3 regions of the Brevibacillus sp. genome follow, and region 3 is predicted to be linked to each of the others. Evidence: riboswitches for the same ligand, from Rfam matches in the RefSeq annotation. Region 3 holds a riboswitch; each other region holds the start of a gene.

Region 1 (6,607 bases), on a different contig from region 3:
CGTCGTGGTTCACCCGACTCATCCATTGGCCGAGCAGCAGGAGGTATCGCTGATCGAGCTTGCGCAGGAGCGCTTTTTGCTGTTTCACGAAGACTTTTCCTTGCACAACCGGATTATTGACGAGTGCGTGCGAGTCGGCTTTCACCCTGCGGTCATGTACAAAAGCTCCCAGTGGGACTTTCTCTCGGAAATGGTGGCAGCCAATGTCGGGATTACTTTGCTGCCCCAAACGATCTGCCGGGAGCTGGACCCGCGCCGTTTTCACAGTCTTGCGCTGGTCAATCCGACGATCAGATGGCACCTCGGGATGATTTGGCGCAAAAACGCCTATCTCTCGTATGCGACGCGCGAATGGATTCGCTTCACCAAAGAAAGCTTGCCCCATATGAAAAGCAAGGCTTCATCTTCTGAATGAAGCCTTGCTCGTATGGGAGTGGCCGCAATTGGCTGCGACCGAAAATGGTATGCATGTATATGGTAGAAAAGGCGGCTGGTTGATAGGAGCAGCCTGTTACAACAATGGGAATGGTCGTATAGGAAAAAATGAAATTATTATTTCGTATTGCGAAGTTTTAGAAACCAACAGATTGATTCAAGGCGCTTACAGCCAGATTGTATTGATAAAGAGCGTCGGCAGCTTTGGTTTCGGATTCGAATAATTCTGCTTCTTTGTCGATCAGGTCATTCAAAGAGCCTTTTTTATTGTTGGCGTAATCGTAAAGAGTTTGTTCGTATTGTTTGGCAGCTTCTTCTTTGGCAGCGTTGCTCGCTGTCAGTGCAGCTTTGGCAGCTGTCGCTTTTTCGTAGGAATCGCTGACTTCCAGACTCACTTTTTGCTTGAGGCTTTGCAGCAGCAGCTCTTCTTTGCGCAGGTCGTTGCGCGCGATTCTTCCTTTATATGTGCTTCCCGCGGAGTATTCTGCCGTAAAATCGGCTTTGATTTGGGCGTACTCTCTTTTCGCTTCGGCTTCGATCATGTCAGGGCGCTTTTGGTAGGCCAGAGCAAGAGCTTCTTCCACTGTATTCAGCGGGGCAGAGGTCAGTGCGCTCGTTTGCAGCAACCACGCTTTGTCCTGTTTTTCATTCAGCAAGCTGTTGAGCTTGGCCAATGCTTCCTTGTAGCTGGTTTCCAGAGCGGACAGCTTGTCTTTGGCGTCATTGTCATCGGCCCAGTATTGGCGCTGGATGCTTTTCTTTTGCACCTTGATTTTTTCTTCCAGGGCGCGAACTTCAAAATATGCTTTTTGGACATCGAGGCGCAGAGCGTTTTGCTTGGTGGCAAAGGAAGCTTCACCGACGAGCAAATCTTTTTTCGCTTCAGCTTCATCTCCGTACTTGTCAGAAGCTTCACTCAGCGAATTGACGTCATCCTTTTTGATTGCCGCTGTGTCTCGAAGGGTCAGGAGAGACTCATAGCGAGTGGTTTCGTAATCGAGTCTCGCCAGTTCCAGGTCAACACTGTTTTTCAATGCTTGCTCAACAGCGTGATCGAGAGAGAGGGGAGCTACTGCTGTTTGTTCCACCGCCGCTGCGAGAGGGGCTGCCAGAGCCAGGTGCGAGCTGCCGACAAAAAGCGCAGTGACCAGTGTGGTGCTGTAAAGATGTTTGGACAACCGGGACTTCATTTACAAAGCCTCCTTCATTTCATGAGTAATGAAAACGATAATCATTATCAATTTTCATGAACAGTATATATTTCCAACCTGATGTTCGTCAATACGAAATCGAGAGTTGGAATGATAGAAAACATCATTTATCAATCAAAGAGTTTAAATAATTTACAAATTTTGTGTAAAGGCAGAGTGCAGCAAGAAAGGCATCCAGATAGCGGACGCCTTTCTTGCTATGAGCTTGGTCAAAAGTAAAGAGGAGAGAGCCGCTGATCTATATAAAAGGCAGTCTGGAGCTTGCTGCCTAATTCATCAGATAAAAAGAAGGGAAAAGGACGAAAAAATATTACGTGAAGCGAAATATTAGAAACCGATCGATTGATCCAATGTGCTGACAGCAAGGTTGTATTGATAGAGCGATTCAGATGCTTTGGTTTCTGCTGCAAACAGGCTTGCTTCTTTTTCGATCAAGTCTTTCAAGGCTGCTTTTTGACTCGTGTAATCCGACAAAGCTTGCTGGTATTGCTTGGCAGCCTCGTTTTTGGCAAGGACGCTCTCAGCCAATGCTTTTTTCGCCGCGGCGACCTTTTCGTAAGAGTCGGCTACTTCTTGATCGACTTTTTGCTTCAGTCGTTCCAGCACCAGGTCGGACTTGCGCAATTGCTTGACGGCTACTTTGCCTTTATAGGTGCTGATGGGCGTGTAATCTTTCGTGTAGTTAACTTTGACTTCGGCAAAATCTTTCTCGGCGACAGCTTTCATCATGTCAGGCCGCTTTTTGTAGGCTTGCGCTTTGGCTTCTTCCAGAGTGGCAACTAGCGGTGCGGACAGCTCGCGGGTTTCCAAGCGCCAGGACTTGTCCTTTTTTTCGTTCAGCAGGTCGTTGAGTTTGGCCAATGCCTGCTTGTAGCTGGTTTCCAGAGCGGACAGCTTTTCTTTCGCTTCGTCGTTCTCCGACCAGTATTGGCGTTGGATGCTTTGCTTTTGCAGCTTGATCTTTTCTTCCAGAGAAGAGACTTCAAAATACGCTTTTTGCACTTGCAGCTGCAAATTGTTTTTTGAGGTTTTCAAAGTGACTTCGCTAAGCGCCAGGTCTTTTCTCGCTTTGGCAGCGTCTTCGTATTTTTTCTTGGCATCATCGAGCGTATTGACGTTTTCGAGCTGGATGGCCGCTTTTTCTCGCAGCGTATAGAGCGTTTCATATTCCGTAACATCGTAATCTATTTGCAGCAGCTCAAGATCGATGCTGGTTTTCAATGCCTGCTCGATCGCACCGTGGAGAGACAGAGGAGCGGTCTGGGGTTGTTCTGCGGCTGCAACAACTGCAGGAGCGGCCATAGCCAAATGAGTATTGCCTGCAAGAAGCGCGGCAACCAGTGTAGTGCTGTAGAGATGCTTCGATAACCTGGACTTCATTATGGGGCCTCCTTGGGAATAGGAAAAGAGTTTGTCGATAACGATTCTCATTATCAATTTTTCATGAACAGTATATATTTCCAGTCTACATTCGTCAATATGTAATCATAAGAAAGTTGATCGGAAAAATAAAATGAAACAAAGAAAAAGCTCCCTCGACGTGAGGGAGCCTGCAATGACTTGTTTGGCAAAGCTATTTATTTTTCGTCCATGCTGAAATCTACTTTATGGAGCGGAACAAGCTTGCTCTTTTTCGTATACTTGTAGACAAGCCAAACGATCAAAAACAGCGGCAAGCCAACATAGGAGACGAACACGCCGTTCCAGTCAATCTCGCCGCCGATAAACGCCGAGTAGTTTTGGCCGACAATGACGACGCAGCAAATGATAAAGGCGAAAATCGGGCCAAACGGGAACAGCTTCGCCCGGTATGGCAGCTCACGCAGGTCGCGGCCTTGGGCCAGGTACGCTTTGCGGAAGCGGTAATGGCTGATGGCAATGCCGAGCCAAGCGATAAACCCGGACATGCCGGATGCGTTCAGAAGCCATACGTACACCTCGCCATCTCCAAACAGGGAGGACAGAAACGCCAGCGCACCGATGGCAGCCGTCATGATCAAGGAATTGATCGGGACGCCGTTGCGAGTGACTTTGGCAAACCATTTTGGCGCTTTTCCTTCCTTCGCCAGCACCCACAGCATGCGGGTGGATGCGTACATGCCGGAGTTCCCGGCAGACAGCACGGAGGTGAGGATGACCGCATTCATCACAGAGGCGGCGAAGGCAAAGCCGGCTTTTTCAAAGACGATCGTGAACGGGCTGATGGCAATATCGGTAATATCACCGCTGATCAGATTCGGATTGTCGTAAGGAACGAGCAACCCGATAATCAGGATTGCGAAAATGTAGAAGAGCAAGATGCGCCAAAAAATCTGGCGGATCGCTTTCGGGATATTGCGCGCAGGGTCTTCGCTCTCACCAGCGGCCACCCCTACAAGCTCGGTTCCCTGGAACGAGAACCCGGCAATCATGAAGACGCCGAGAAGCGCCATGAAGCCGCCATTGAACGGTGCATCGCCTTTGGTGAAGTTTTGGAAGCCGACTGCTTCGCCACCCATAATGCCGAAGATCATCAAAATACCAATGATGATAAAGACGACGACGGTGACTACTTTAATCAAGGCAAACCAGTATTCAGATTCGCCGTAGCCTTTGACAGACAACAGATTAAGAGCAAACATAAGGACGAGGAACAAGGCACTCCACAAAATGGCGGGAGTATCCGGGAACCAGTATTTCATAATGAGAGCTGCGGCTGACAGTTCGACCGCAATCGTAATTGCCCAGTTGTACCAGTAATTCCAGCCAAGCGCGAAGCCGAGTGACGGGTCGACGAATCTGGTGGCGTAGGTGGAAAAGGAGCCGGATACAGGCATGAAGGCGGCCATTTCCCCAAGACTGGTCATCAAAAAGTAAACCATGATACTGATAGCGATGTAGGCGACCAAAGCGCCCCCTGGTCCGGCTTCGTGAATCGAGCCTCCACTCGCCAGGAACAAGCCCGTACCGATGGAGCCGCCGATGGCGATCATCGTCAGGTGGCGGGCTTTCAAACCACGTTGCAGTTGATTCTGTGACATAAGATGCTTGCACGACCTTTCGAAGATTTTGAGAAGGTCGGTCGGAAACGAAAAAACCGCCAATAGCCAAAAACGGCATAGGGCGGTATCATCCAATCCCCACCAAGCCTTCACTGAAGATAGCACACCACGTTTGCCCGGCAAGCAAACGTGACAGTTCTGTCCCTTTCGGGTACAGCCCCAGCCCACGCGCACAGAGATGCGATATGAGCTTCGGCGGCTTTTCCCTTTCCTGGAGTCATAGATTTCTTCTGAATCTCGTACAGGATGACATAAAAGCCGCGACCTCTACCCTCACCGTGAAAGATGAGGATAACATGTATGAAGTTGATTTATTTATCAACTATATAAGATTGATCGTTATTAATCAATGAAAAAAGTTGTGCTGCAAAATATTGCTAGAGTGGGAGCAAGGGCTACAAAAATGACCTGCGCGCAGGCCAAGAGCCTTGCAGCTTGCGGATTTGCACAATTTGTCCCGTATGAAAAGCGTCGTGCAAAATGATGCTCATCACGCTTTGCCCGATGGAGATGGTGGGCAGCGGCTGATCGAATGCATCGCCGGAAAGGGAGCGGAGCTTTTCATGAATGCCGCGATGTACTTCTTCCATGCGCTGCACCGCCGCTTGCCAAGCTGCTTCGTCGTCTGGCGCTCCGGATGGTTGGAAGGTGTCATCGTTCGTCTCAGCCGTACCAGGAAAATCCGTACCGGATAGACGGTGCAGCAAACGCTCTTTGAAATAGAGCAGATGACTGAGATTTTCCCAGATCGTGTTCGCTGCCTCTCCTTCGGGACGCCAGCTGGCTTGGGCCACGGTCACGCCATCCAGGGCGTGCTTGAGCGGCGGATACCAATCTTCTTTGTCATACGTGCACTCCCATTCATGAACAAGCAATTCCATCCGATTCATGTGTTTCCTCCTCGTCTGTCAAACAGATTGGTGAAGCGCTATAATGGCAATAAGAAGAAGTTTGTAACGCTCAAAATGAATTTTGGTGGTTACAAGATGATCTTACCATATGTTGGTGTTACCTACAAGAAGCGAAAATAGATGGGGGAAGAGAAGTGTGCAATGGCTATGCATCGATTTTTTAAACAGCGATTGGCGTGACTGGCGCGGGACAGGCCGCAAGGAAAATCGCCTGGCAAAGCGGGAATGGCAGGAATGGTTTTTGCAAGAGCACCAATTGCAGGCACCGCTGCCGCTTGACGAGGAAACCGTCGCTGTTCTTGTGCAATTTCGCGAGTATATGCGAATGCTTTTGGAAAAGGTGGTCAGCGGGGAGGCATTGCTGCAAGAGGAGTTGGAGCAACTGAACGAGACGCTGGCAAAAGCTCCGTTTTACGTTCGCGTCGTGCCTAGTGAAGAGGAAGCAACTTATGCGCAGGAATGGCATAGCGCGATTGAAGGATGGCCACTGGTCATGGCGCGGATCGCCGGGTCTTTTGCCACGCTGTTGCTTCCGTCCCATCTGGAGCGGATCAAGATTTGCGACAACGAGGACTGCTGCTGGGTGTTCTACGATGAAAGCCGGAACCGGGTGCGGCGCTGGTGCGACGATAAAATGTGCGGCAATCTGATGAAGGTACGCCGTTTTCGGGAGCGGCAAAAGGAGAAAAAATGAGCGAAGGAAAAGGGGCAGAGAAACAGACTGCGCCTTTTTTCATGTCTGGGCAAAAGAGCAGGGAGAAGCCCACGATCTGCTGTCGCTGCCATCGTTGTAGCAAACGTTTTACGGCATGGGAAGCGTCATGCTTTCAGTATGTGTAGCCCGCGAATCCGCAAATGCAAATGACGTACATGGAAAGGAAAATGGAGGCATAATAAGAAGCAGGTAACAAGGGACCGGAAGCGAGGTGGCGGGATGAGTCGCAAACGGAAAATATGGCGCAGGGCACTGGTTTTGCTTTTGCTTGTAGGAGCGTGTACGGCGATCTGG
Region 2 (6,607 bases), on a different contig from region 3:
ACCAAACACCGGAACGCCTCAGCCGCTCCCTGTCGCTCGAAGCAGGCATCATTGCTGGCAGCATTGAGCAATGGAAAGGAAAAGACACCTTTGCCCGGCTGGAGGTCGAGAGTAGTTCTACGATCATGATACGCGCCCATACTCCAAAGTGATCCTTCATGCCAACCATTGGCAGCGCAATAATTGTCAGGACTGGCGTGTCTTGTCAGGTCAAAAAGATGCCCCCTCTGCCTACAGGCGAGGGAGCATTCGCTGCCTAGATTCCGTGCACCACTGCTGTCTCTTCCACATCGAGCCCGTATGCCGAGTGCAGGCTGCGGACAGCAAGCTCAGTCTGCCCGGCAGGAATGACGCAAGAAACTTTGATGTCTGAAGTTGAAACCATTTTAATAGAAATTTCTTTTTCTGCCAAAACGCGGAACATCTCGGCAGCCACTCCCGGATTGTTGACCATGCCGGAGCCTACGATGGACACTTTGGTCAGGTTTTGCTCGTAATCGACTTTTTCGAAGCCAAGCTCTGCTTTGTGGTTTTCCAACGTGTCCAATGCCTTTTTCAAGTCATCCGCAGCAACCGTGAAGGAAATATTCGTCACTGCTGCGTCATAGGAGCTTTGAATAATGATGTCGACGTTCACCTGATTGTCCGCCAGCGTATTGAACAGGCGGGAAAGAGTCCCAACCTTCGCAGGCATACCGACAACCGTGACTTTTGCTACATCCTCGTCATGCGCGACTCCACTTACTACTCTTCCTGTTTCCATGTTGGCAACCTCCTCAACGTACGTACCTTCTTCGGCAGTAAAGCTGGAGCGGACGACCAGCCGTACTTTGTATTTCTTCGCGGCCTCCACCGAGCGCGGGTGAAGAACTCCCGCTCCGAGATTCGCGAGTTCAAGCATCTCGTCGTACGAGATCGTGTCCAGCTTGCTTGCCGCTGGCACCATCCGCGGATCGGCTGTGTACACACCGGACACATCCGTGAAAATCTCGCATTTGTCTGCATTCAAGCTGGCGGCCAGCGTAACTGCCGATGTATCCGAACCACCCCGGCCGAGCGTCGTAATTTCTCCTTCGTCGCTGAGACCTTGAAAACCTGCTACGATCACAACACGTCCGCGGCTTATTTCTGCCTGGATGCGCTCAGAATCAATTTGTTTGATTCGCGCCCGGCCATGAATCGCTTCCGTCGTGATTCCAGCCTGCCAGCCTGTCAAAGAAATCGCATCGTAGCCTTTCGTGTGCAAGGCCATTGCAAGCAAGGCGATAGATACTTGCTCCCCCGTGGTCAGCAACATATCCAGCTCTCGCTCGGACGGGTAGGCGCTGATCTGTTTGGCCATATCTACCAATACGTCTGTAGATTTGCCCATCGCAGATACGACGACCACCACATCGTGCCCTTCTTCTTTGTAACTGGCAATTCGATCTGCAACTCGTAAAATTCGCTCAATGGTCCCTACAGAGGTGCCTCCGTATTTCTGCACGATCAACCCCATGCGGCTTCTCTCCCTTTTCTCATATCCAATGATTGTAGAATGTATCTTTTGCTGCCGTTTTATGAATCTCTCTATTTTTACTGGAAAAAGTCTGTATAAAAAAGGCACCGACAAGGAATAAGTACCTGCCGCTGCCTACTGTTTCGACATACCGGTTCCTCCCTCCCAATTACACGCGGTCCATGGCAGCACATGACAAGGCAAATCCCTGTCACCGCTCACATCGACACACCGTGAGATAGCTCTCCATCTGGCGCCGGTCAAGAGCCAGATGACAGTCCTGCACTTGTTCAATGCAGACCCAGCATGGAGACAAACGGGTTTTTCTCCACACTTCGGCGAATCCCCCTTTCCCGTTCCCTTCACAGATACCCGATCTCAGGGTGGTACTCATGGTTTTCGCGCCTCTACCTCACTCCATAAATGGAAGTGAGGCTAACTATTCTGTTTGAAACGCATTATATCATGGGAATCCGAGCGGTTCAATCGCTTTTTGCAAAACCGTTACGATTCCAGCTTGCGCAAATGAGTGATGATCTCTCGGGCCAGCTTGTCGCCGATCCCCAGTTCCCGGAAATCCTCCACAGTCGCTTCGCGCATTTTTTTCAGCGAGCCAAAATGGGTAAACAACAGCTTGCGCCGCTTCTCGCCGATGCCCGGAATTTCATCCAGTTGGGAGGAGAGCATCGTTTTCGTCCGTGACTGTCTGTGGAACGTGATCGCAAAACGGTGAACCTCGTCCTGAATGCGTTGCAGCAAATAAAACTCATAGCTGTCCCGCTTCAGATTCACGGGTTCTGGCGGATCGCCGTACATCAACTGCGCCGTTTTGTGCTTTTCATCCTTCGCCAAGCCGCAAACCGGAATGTACAGCCCCAATTCGTTCTCCAGGACGTCCATGGCAGCGCTGATTTGGCCTTTGCCTCCGTCGATGACGATCAAGTCCGGCAATGGCTGGTTTTCCTTCAGCAACCGCGAATAGCGTCTGCGGACAACTTCGCGCATGGACCCGTAATCGTCGGGGCCTTCGACCGTCTTGATCTTGAACTTGCGGTACTCCTTTTTGTCCGGACGACCGTCTGTAAACACGATCATCGCAGACACCGGCTCTGTTCCTTGAATGTTGGAGTTGTCGAACGCCTCGATCCGGTGGGGAACGCCAATCCCCAGCACGTGCCCCAAATTGTGCACAGCCTGAATCGTCCTCGCATCATCTTTGGACATCAGCGCGAACTTCTCCTGGAGGGCAATGCGCGCGTTTTCACAGGCCATCTCGACCAGCTCGCGCTTTTTGCTCCGCTTCGGTGTCAATACTTTGACCCCGAGCCATTCGCTAAGCAGCTCCGGCTCGCTTTCCTCCGGCAGCAAAATTTCTTTTGGCAGCGCGTTTTGCTTGTCGTAGTAAAACTGGGTGACGTACGACATGAAGTCTTCGCTTTCGCCGCCATAGTATGGAAAAGAGGTCGTCTGCCGCTCGATCATTTTGCCCTGGCGCATGTAAAAAATTTGAATGCACATCCAGCCCTTTTCTACCGCAAAGCCGATAATGTCGCGGTCTACCGTGTCGGTAAACGTGATCTTCTGCTTTTCCATCACCGCTTCAATGCTCTTGATCTGATCCCGCAGTTCCTTGGCCCGCTCGAACTCCATCGCTTCTGCCGCCTGTAGCATTTTCTCGGTCAGGCTCTGCTTCATCTGATCATGACCGCCGTCGAGGAATCGGCTAATCTCGTCAACCAGTCGCTGGTTTTCCTCTGCCGAAACCTCGTACACACAAGGAGCAAGACATTGGCCCAAATGGTAGTACAAGCAAACCTGTTTGGGCATGTTGCGGCATTTGCGCAAAGGATAGAGCCGGTCCAGCAGCTTCTTCACCTCGGAAGCATCGCCAGCGTTTGGATACGGGCCAAAATATTTGGCTTTGTCCTTCAGCACCTTGCGAGTAATCTCCAGACGAGGCTGTTCTTCATTCGTGATTTTGATGTACGGATACGTCTTGTCATCGCGCAGCATGACGTTGTAGCGGGGGTCATGCTTTTTGATCAGGTTGCACTCTAACAGCAGCGCCTCAATCGCCGAGGCTACCACAATGTACTCAAAATCGACGATCTCGCTGACCAAAAGCTGCGTCTTCCCGTTATGGCTACCCGTAAAGTAGGAGCGTACGCGGTTTTTCAGCACTTTAGCCTTTCCGACGTAAATAATTTCCCCGCTTGCATTTTTCATCAGGTAGCAGCCGGGTTTTTCTGGCAGCACAGCCAGCTTATCTTTCAACGAACGGTTCATGGCTGCTCCCTCCCTCGTTCTTTCATCTGCTATCGCTTTTTCATGACGGGCTGCTCCAGGACGTACAGCTCGTCTTCCAGTGCGCTCATCCGTTCCAGCAAAAGCTTGCGGCTATCCTGTACTCCCTGATTGTAAAAAAACGGCCCCAGTTCTTTGGAAAAGAACTCGATCATCTCTTCCGTTTCCAGATTGCCCAGGTTTTCCGAGCGTTGTTCAGCGAAAAACCGCTGTATTTTCGACACGAGATAGTCGCTTTGCTCTTTCGTCAATTTGCTTGGCATCAAATGACTTCCTTCCCTTATCATTCCTGCAATAAGAATGTACGTTCTATGCTCATAGTATCATGATTCGGCGGATTAGAAAACGTAGCTCCGGCATAATCGCAGCCCAAGCAAAAAAACTGCCGCTTCTCATTGCAGCGACAGTTTAAGCGTTTGTGAAAACGCTTTCTATTATAAGGAAGCAAAAAGACAGCATCCGTGCAGACATGAGAAAAGCGGCATTGGAGCGCCGCTTCTCATGCTGTCTGGTCGTTTATGCTTACAGGTGTTTGCCTACGGTTGCCATGAGGGCTTCTTTTGGTTGGAAGCCGATCACTTTGTCTACAGGCTGACCATCTTTGAAGACGATCAAGGTCGGGATGGACATAACGCCAAAACGGCCTGCGGAATCCGGGTTGTCGTCAACGTTTACTTTGACGATTTTGAGCTTGGAGCCCACTTCTCCGTCGATTTGCTCCAGGACAGGAGCGATCATTTTGCAAGGGCCGCACCAAGGAGCCCAGAAGTCAACCAGGACAGTACCGCCTTGCTCTACTTCCTGGGAAAAGTTTTGGTCAGTTGCATTTACGATTGCCATGGAAAGTTACCTCCTCGAAAAGTCAATTACTAAAACAAGGGTTCAGACGCTCCTACAGTATATCATCCAAAAACAAAAATGACTACGGCGCCCCGCACTTTGTGCGCACTTCACGCTATAGTCTATCCAGAGTGCCGCTCCCTTATTGTTGACCATTCGATTTATTGACCGACTTGCTTGATGCGGTTGATCTCCCGTTCATGGTCGCTCACCTTTTTGTGCATCAAACCGATGTCAGCTTCGATCAGCTTGTCTTGCCGCTCCAAACGCTCCAGGCGCTGGGTAGCATCATCGCGGAACTCGTACATTTCGTCGCGAAATGCGTACATCTCCGTTTTGAACTCATACATCTCAGCCTTGAACTCCCGCAGCTCCTGCTGCACGTCTTTGATGAGCCGATTGTTCTCCGCCACCATGTGAACCAGTTGTTGCAACAGCTCTTCACTCATGACGCTCACCTCTCCTATTCATTTATTATAACAACCAGGTACAGAATAAGGTAAGGGTTTGGAACAAAAAAAGCGCCCCGGGAGTGGGACGCTTCCATGTGTGACAATTGTTTCTTTCGCCTTACACCAACACTTTTTTGAACTCGGCAGTCAGCAGCGGGAGCACTTCGAACAGGTCGCCCACGATGCCGTAATCGGCCACCTGGAAAATAGGTGCTTCCGGGTCTTTGTTGATCGCAACGATCACTTTGGAGCTGGACATCCCGGCCAAGTGCTGGATCGCCCCGGAAATTCCGCACGCGATATACAGGTCAGGTGTGACGACTTTTCCGGTTTGCCCGATCTGCATGGAGTAGTCGCAGTAGTCGGCGTCGCAAGCGCCGCGGGATGCCCCTACAGCCGCTCCCAGCACCTCAGCCAAATCGTACAGCGGCTGGAAGCCTTCCGCGCTCTTCACGCCGCGCCCGCCGGAGATGACGACTTTCGCTTCGGACAAGTCCACTTTTCCGCTCGTTTTTCGTACGACTTCTTTCACGATCGTGCGCAAGTCTTTGATTTCCAGATCAACCGGAACGACAACAGCCGTTTTGGACGCGTCCGGCGTGCCGATTGCGATATTGTTTGGACGGATTGTGATGAAAATTTTGCCGTCCACAAATTTGCGTTGTTGGAACGCTTTTCCCGCGTAAATCGGACGAACGAACACAGGTCCTGCTTCCAGGCTTGTTACGTCGGATACGAGGCCGTAGCCGAGCTTCGCCGCTACGCGAGGAGCAACATCGCGGCCGATTGCCGTGTGGCCCAGCACGATCGCATCAGGAGAGGCAAGCTCGATCAGTTGGACAAGTGCCTGCGCATAAGCGTCAGGTGTGTACTGAACCAGTGCCTGGTGATCCGCTGTATAAACTGTGCTCGCTCCATGCTGCGCCAATACTTGCGCATGGGAAGCAGCATCTGCCCCGAATACGCCTGCAACGATTTCGCCACCTTCGGCCAATACTTGCGCTGCGGCCAACGCTTCCAGCGACACGTTGCGAAGTTGTCCGTCACGTACTTCTGTAAGTACAAGAACTTTTTTCATGGATATCCTCTCCCTCTCGCTTAGATCACTTTCGCTTCATTGCGCAACAGTTGCACCAATTCCGACGTTTGGGCCGCCAAATCGCCAGAGAGAATACGGCCAGCCTGCTTTTTCGGAGGCAGCGTCTGGTCGACAATTTGCGTCTTGGCCTGCACCGCTTCGGCTGTCAGTCCCAAATCGTCTGCACCGAGTCGATCCAACGGCTTTTTCTTCGCTTTCATGATCCCCGGGAGAGAAGGATAGCGCGGCTCGTTCAGCCCTTGCTGAGCCGTAATCAACACAGGCAAGCTAGTTTCCACCACTTCGAGATCGCCTTCCACATCGCGCTCAACACGAACGGTGGTGCCGTCCACTTCCAGCTTCACAGCAGTGGAGACGTGGTTGATTCCCAGCTCTTCCGCGAGGCGAGGTCCGCCTTGGCCTGCGCCGGAGTCA
Region 3 (6,607 bases):
GCCGTTGACAACGTGGTGGTGGATGAATCGAAGCTGAACTGGGATCATACAGCGCTCCTGCTGTCCAGCTACAAGCCAGGCCGACTCAAGGTGAACTATTACAGCAAGCGGGAGCCTCGCCAGTCGTGGTGCGGCTATATTCAAGTAATTGAAGATGTCCGGCCAATCCCGGCTGTCCCCGCCTGCGACAAGGATGAATCAGGCTTGGCTCCTACCCAATCGCCGCTGCTGTTGATCAACAATCGCGGCAAGGAATATCGCGACGGGCAGACCATTTCAGTCAATTCCTTGGCAGAGCTGGACAATGACAGAGAGCTGCGGCTAAAAGCTACGTACGCAAAACGCAGCGGAAACAAAAAGCTGCGGGATGGAACGGGACGCAACGGCACGGCTTACTACATGCCGAACCTCGTCTGGACGTACGGAGAGACGCCAGTTGGCTCCAATCAGACGACTGTTGGAGCGACGATTTCATCCGACAACACGGTTCAAGTGTTTTATGAAGGACAGGAAATCGCGCTTTTCGAGTCAGACCCGGATGATGAATACGAAGATGAGGGAATGTCATCCCTCGATTTGCGGCAAATTATCGAGGACAACGACGGAAAAGCAGGCGTCTACACAATCAAGGTGACCAACCACCTTACGTACAAGACTTGCTCGCTTGTGCTAAAAGACAAAAAATACGTGAAAGACTTGAACGTCCAGGAACGAAATGAAACCATGTCTCTGAAAGTAGAAGTGAAATAAGCAAACGTCCCCCTTGCAGTTGGCAGGGGGGTTTTTGTTGGGAAAAGTGCTCAAAGGGGAGGGCAAGCGCAGATGACCAGTGAACAGATCGCCATTCTGAAACAGTTCGGTTTTTGCATCGAAGGGGAGCAAGTGAAACATTTGAAGCTGGGAATCGTAACAGACAGTAAGGAATTTGCACGCTTTTCCACGCCTGAGCAGTTGCGGGAGCATATCAAACAGCTGCTTCGCAATCAGTGCTTATGGAAGCAAAAGCGCGGCGAGCAATAGAAACGGAAGAGCGGAAAGGTGTGGGAGGGATTGGGACAGATGGAGTCGAGAGCATATTTGCAGCAGGAGCTGGCAGAGGTAGAAGCATGGGAGAAAGATCAAAACGACTTGTGGTTTTGGGAAAAGCTGGGCAGGCTTCCTTTCGTCTGGCTGGATAAAATAACGCCGAATTTCGTCAGGGATAAGCTGGGAACGGCAGTAGACGAGATGGCGGCATTTCTTGAAACGGGAGGGACGTATCTCGTTTCGGATGCGGCGATTTACAGCAAGTTCGCTCAGCGGCTTGAGCAGGAGCAATCCGGTTCGAGGCAGCCGCGAGCAGAAGAGGTCGCAGGAGCGCCGCTTGTGCTCATGGATGAAGTGGCTCTTAATCTGAAAGAGTCGCGGGCGACTTTTGCCACGGTGCAAGGTGCGACGACGGGGATCGGCGGAATTTTTACATTGGCTATCGACATTCCGTTGCTTTTGGGCACTTCGTTGAAAGTGTTGCAAGAAATGGCCCTCTGCTACGGATATCGGCCAGAAGAAAAGCGAGAGCGCCTGTTCGTGGTCAAGTGTCTTCAATTTGCTTCCTCGGATATTGTCGGGAAAAAAGCGATTTTGGCTGAGCTTTCCCGGTTTGACGAGCCAGCTGCGCAGAAAGACGTCATCGCGCAATTGCAAGGCTGGCGGGAGGTCGTCGTGACGTACACCGAAAATTTCGGGTGGAAAAAGCTGTTTCAGCTGGTACCGATTGCGGGTATTTTGTTCGGAGCGTACTTGAATCGTTCAACCGTACAGGATGTCGCCGAAGCGGGGAGAATGCTTTACCGCAAGCGGCGAATCCTGGAGCGATTGCGGGCACAAGAAACAGCGCAGCGTGATTAAGCCAGGTCTTCGGCTGTCAGCGCGAAAATCAGATGATCTTCCCACACGCCGTTGATCTGCAAGTAGTGCAAGGACAACCCTTCCTTGCGAAAACCGTTTTTCTCCAAAACGCGAATAGAGGCCGTATTGCGAGGCATGACAGCGGCTTGCACGCGGTGCAAACCGGCTTCTTGAAAGGCGAAAGCGAGAGCGAGCCTGACGGCGGCTGTCGTGTAGCCTTTTTGGTTGCAGCTTTGATCCATGAAGTAACCGATGGTCGCGTTTTGCCAGGCGCCGCGTACGACGTTTGACAGGGCAACACGGCCGATCATGTCGTCCGTTTCGCGCAGAAAGACGCCAAAAGCGTAGCCTGTGCCAGCGGCAAAGTCTTTTTCCGCCTGGGCGATTTGTTCCTGTTGGCCCGTGAGCGTCAAAAAGGAAGACGACCGAATCGGTTCAAAAGGTTGCAAAAAAGCATGATTACGCAGCCGAAGCTCAAGAAGCTCGGCTGCGTCGTCCATGCCCAGAGGTCGCAGATAGACCGTTTCTGTATGTAGCGTCATGATATCAATCCTCCCTGGAAAAAGTCGGATCGACATTGTACCATGACTTGATTTAAGTGGAAAGGCTTTTTCTTTTCAGCGGCCTTCTGGTCTTAGCCCAGCAATTCGGAGAAAGAAACGCCAAACGCCTTGCAGGTTTCCACTTCTTTCGCTGTAGGGGACAGCTCGATTTTCAAGCCTTCAAGTGGTGTTTCCGCACCGCGCTCGCTCGCCTTTTTCAAGAGAGTATCTACGGCAGCGCCAACGTGCTCGTAAGCGGAATCGCAGGAACCGAATGCGACTACTTTTTTGCCAGTCAGATCGATGTCGTCCATCTCTTCGTAGAAGTCCAGGCACTCGTCCGGAAGATCGCCGTCGCCCCAAGTGTAAGCGCCGAGCAGGATGCCATCGTAGTCCTCAAGCTCCTTGGCTGTTGCGTCCATCACTTCTTTTATCTCCAGCTCTTTTCCTGTGGATCGAATACCCTCAGCAATCGCTTCAGCAATCTCTTGTGTGTTTCCAGTCATGCTTGCGTAAACCATCAAAATGCGGCTCATAAGGTTGAAACCCTCCAAATAAGATAATGAAAATCATTCTCACAAAAATAAGATAATGAAAATGATTCTCGTTGTCAACGATTTTTTTTCTTTCTATAAAGCTGTTGCCACATGGGAATGATTTTGGTAGAGTTAAATGAAATTATAATATTGGAAGTCTAAATAGAGGTGCGCCGAAGAATAGTACATCTTTTCGTCATCTGCCGGGGGGCGGGAAAAGGAGGAAAGGCTAAAGCGCCGAAGCGGTTGTTGTTCCCCTCGAACAGCAGCGGCTGGGGTGGCTCATGAACAATGAACATCCTGTCACAAAAGACGATTGTCTTCTTGTGGAGCGCTATTTACGATTTGCTTGGGCAGTTTGGAAAGCAATGAGATAGCGAATGCACTCATTGCTTTTTTTAGTCAATTTAAACAAGGCAAGGTTTTGATCAAAAAGGAGGATTTACCTGTGAACATGATGGATGCAAATGAAATTATCGCGTTTATTCAAAAAAGCGAAAAGAAAACACCTGTGAAAGTATACGTGAAAGGCAATCTGGAGGGCATTGACTTCGGTGCCAGCGCAAAAACGTTCATCACTGGCTCTACTGGCGTCGTCTTTGGCGAGTGGAAAGAGATCGAGCCTGTTTTGGCTGCAAACGCCGACAAAATCGAGGACTACGTGGTAGAAAGCGACCGCCGCAATTCCGCGATTCCATTGCTCGATACAAAAGGCATCCAGGCTCGCATCGAGCCGGGCGCGATCATCCGTGACCAGGTTACCATCGGAAACAACGCGGTGATCATGATGGGAGCTTCGATCAATATTGGCGCGGTAATTGGCGAAGGCACGATGATCGACATGAACGTGGTTGTAGGTGGACGCGGTACAATCGGGAAAAATTGCCACATCGGCGCTGGTTCTGTCATTGCAGGCGTTATTGAGCCGCCTTCCGCACAGCCGGTTGTTGTCGAAGACGATGTCGTGATCGGTGCCAATGCGGTTATCCTCGAAGGCGTTCGCGTAGGAAAAGGCGCGGTCGTAGCAGCAGGCGCGGTCGTGATTGAGGATGTGCCGCCATACGTGGTTGTTGCGGGCACACCTGCTCGTGTCATCAAACAAATCGACGACAAAACTCGCTCCAAGACGGAGATCAAGCAGGAGCTACGTCAGCTGTAGGGGAGAGAGCTCACATGGACTGGCGTACGCTCGACGAACAATACATCGTCTCTTCTTATAAACGTTTGCCTATCGCGATCGCCAAAGGGGAAGGAAACTACCTGTACGATACAGCGGGCAACAAGTATTTGGACCTGTTTACGGGCCTGGCAGTCAATGTGCTGGGCCACTCCCACCCGCGGATTGTTCAGGCGCTGCGCGATCAGGGAGAACGTTTCCTGCACATTTCCAACGTATTTTTGAACCAGCCGGCGATCCTGTTGGCCAAGCGGCTGGTCGAGCAGACGATCCCGGGAAAAGTGTTCTTCACCAATTCCGGCGCAGAGGCGACCGAGTCCGCGATCAAAATGATTCACAAATGGACGAAGACCGACGGAGCGGGACGCGAAGGGATCGTCGTCTTGCGCAACAGTTTTCACGGCAGGACGCTGGGCGCCGTTCGGCTGACCAGGCAAGCGCACGTCTATCAAGATTTTCCGCAGCCGGATTTTCCCGTGTACGAGCTTGATCCGGAGGACACAGCCGGATTGCGCGCCATCTGTCGCGAGGCAAAGCCAGCAGCCGTCCTGATGGAGCCTGTTCTTGGCTCCGGGGGTGTCGTGCCTTTGTCTGTAGACTTTTTGCGCGAGGTGGCGACCATTTGCCAAGAGGAAGGCATGCTGTTTGCCATGGATGAAATCCAGACAGGCATGGGACGGACGGGAAAACTGTTTGCCTACGAGCACGCAGGCGTGACGCCAGATTTGATCCTGTTTGCCAAAGGAGTAGGCGGCGGACTTCCGCTCGGTGGCGTCATTGCCGGGACGAAGCTGATGAACCAGTTCAAGCCGGGAGATCACGGCACGACTTTTGCGCCGTCTCCGCTTTCGGCTGCTTTGGGCAATGTCGTGCTGGACGAACTGCTCGATCCCGCATTTGCAGCGAGCGTAGACGAAGTGATTGCCTACCTGTGGGCTGGACTGGAAGCACTGCGTGAGCGCCTCCCGGAACAGCTTCAGGCGCTGCGCGGCAAAGGCATGATGGTGGGAATCCCGCTCAGTGCTGCTCCCGAAGAGGTCAGCCGCTTGCAGCAAGCCATGCTGGATCGGGGAGTTCTCGTGGATGTGACGCAAAAAACGATTGTTCGCTTGCTGCCGCCGCTCACTTTGACCAAGGAAGACGTAGACCGTTTCCTGGAAAGCTTTGCAGCGGAACTGGCTGAGCTTCAAGGGGCAAAAGGGGAGGCGTAAGCGATGACGACATCTTTGTTTACCCAAATTCGCCGCGATCTGCACCAAATTCCCGAGCCGGGCTTTCAAGAGGTAAAAACGCAAAAGTATTTGCTCGATTACCTGGAGAAGCTTCCGCAAGATCGGCTGGAGATCAAGACATGGCGCACCGGGATTTTGGTCAAGGTTGCCGGAACCAATCCGAAGCGGACGATTGCCTGGCGGACTGACATGGACGGCTTGCCGATTGCAGAGGAGACGTCCTATCCGTTTCGCTCGTTGCATGAAGGGTATATGCATGCGTGCGGACACGACATGCACATGGCGATTGCTCTCGGGCTGCTGACGCATTTTGTGCAGCAGCCGATCGCAGATCACCTGCTGTTCCTGTTTCAGCCGGCGGAAGAAGGGCCAGGCGGCGCCCTGCCGATGATGGAGAGCGAAGAGTTTGCGCTCTGGCGGCCCGACTGCATTTTTGCCCTGCACATCGCTCCCGAGTATCCTGTGGGCCATATTGCTACAAAGCCGGGCATTTTGTTTGCGAACACGTCCGAATTGTACATCGATTTGGTCGGAAAAGGCGGACATGCGGCGTTCCCGCACAAAGCAAATGACATGGTAGTTGCCGGGAGCCATCTGGTGACGCAGCTACAGTCGATCATTTCGCGCAACATCGACCCGCTCGATTCCGCTGTCGTGACCATCGGCAAGCTGGAGGGCGGAACCAAGCAGAACATCATCGCCGAGAAGGCGCGGCTGGAAGGGACGATTCGCACGTTCTCGACAGAGTCCATGGCTCTGGTCAAAGCGAGGATTGAATCGCTAGTAAAAGGGATCGAGGCCGGTTTCGACTGTACAGCATCCATTGACTACGGCGTGGGCTACTGCCAGGTGTACAACGAAGAAAAGCTCACGACAGCGTTCATGGACTGGGTTCGCGAGCATGGGGAGGATGTGACGCTGATCGCCTGCAAGGAAGCGATGACCGGAGAAGACTTCGGCTACTTCCTGCAAGAGATTCCCGGCTTTTTGTTCTGGCTGGGCGTTCATACCCCCTACGGCTTGCATCATGCCAAAATCGAGCCGAGCGAGGAAGCGATCGAAGTCGCGATTCGTCTCGTCTCCCGGTATTTTACCTGGCTTTCGCAGCAAGACTAGCGTGCGACGGCAAAAGAAGAGCGGCTGTGCTGGCCGTTCTTTTTTTATCGGCCAATACCAATAGTGTGCGGACGGCCATATGCCCGCATTGTCAAGAGTCCGGAGTGGTTATTCACA

The links. Region 3 has a riboswitch for lysine ahead of dapD (2,3,4,5-tetrahydropyridine-2,6-dicarboxylate N-acetyltransferase). Riboswitches for the same ligand answer to the same signal wherever they lie in the genome.
Region 1: it holds a riboswitch for lysine, as region 3 does, so the genes downstream of both, DEP07_RS07895 (amino acid permease) here and dapD (2,3,4,5-tetrahydropyridine-2,6-dicarboxylate N-acetyltransferase) in region 3, are expected to answer to the same signal.
Region 2: it holds a riboswitch for lysine, as region 3 does, so the genes downstream of both, DEP07_RS18890 (aspartate kinase) here and dapD (2,3,4,5-tetrahydropyridine-2,6-dicarboxylate N-acetyltransferase) in region 3, are expected to answer to the same signal.

The regions. Positions count from the first base shown of each region.
Region 1 is NZ_DOTK01000033.1:5,094-11,700, reverse strand. It holds gene cidR (cidABC operon transcriptional activator CidR) at 1-415, shown strand, start outside; gene DEP07_RS07905 (TolC family protein) at 573-1,625, opposite strand; gene DEP07_RS07900 (TolC family protein) at 1,974-3,026, opposite strand; gene DEP07_RS07895 (amino acid permease) at 3,224-4,666, opposite strand; lysine riboswitch at 4,779-4,965, opposite strand; gene DEP07_RS07890 (DinB family protein) at 5,083-5,577, opposite strand; gene DEP07_RS07885 (CGNR zinc finger domain-containing protein) at 5,735-6,292, shown strand; gene DEP07_RS07880 (alpha/beta fold hydrolase) at 6,533-6,607, shown strand, end outside.
Region 2 is NZ_DOTK01000062.1:23,696-30,302, reverse strand. It holds gene DEP07_RS18895 (DUF2507 domain-containing protein) at 1-152, shown strand, start outside; gene DEP07_RS18890 (aspartate kinase) at 257-1,498, opposite strand; lysine riboswitch at 1,730-1,916, opposite strand; gene uvrC (excinuclease ABC subunit UvrC) at 2,003-3,784, opposite strand; gene DEP07_RS18880 (DUF2164 domain-containing protein) at 3,814-4,065, opposite strand; gene trxA (thioredoxin) at 4,325-4,642, opposite strand; gene DEP07_RS18870 (hypothetical protein) at 4,804-5,091, opposite strand; gene DEP07_RS18865 (electron transfer flavoprotein subunit alpha/FixB family protein) at 5,213-6,172, opposite strand; gene DEP07_RS18860 (electron transfer flavoprotein subunit beta/FixA family protein) at 6,193-6,607, opposite strand, start outside.
Region 3 is NZ_DOTK01000005.1:27,775-34,381, reverse strand. It holds gene DEP07_RS00865 (hypothetical protein) at 1-750, shown strand, start outside; gene DEP07_RS00860 (hypothetical protein) at 823-1,020, shown strand; gene DEP07_RS00855 (EcsC family protein) at 1,060-1,887, shown strand; gene DEP07_RS00850 (GNAT family N-acetyltransferase) at 1,884-2,429, opposite strand; gene DEP07_RS00845 (flavodoxin) at 2,522-2,965, opposite strand; lysine riboswitch at 3,121-3,310, shown strand; gene dapD (2,3,4,5-tetrahydropyridine-2,6-dicarboxylate N-acetyltransferase) at 3,414-4,124, shown strand; gene DEP07_RS00835 (aspartate aminotransferase family protein) at 4,139-5,353, shown strand; gene DEP07_RS00830 (N-acetyldiaminopimelate deacetylase) at 5,357-6,490, shown strand.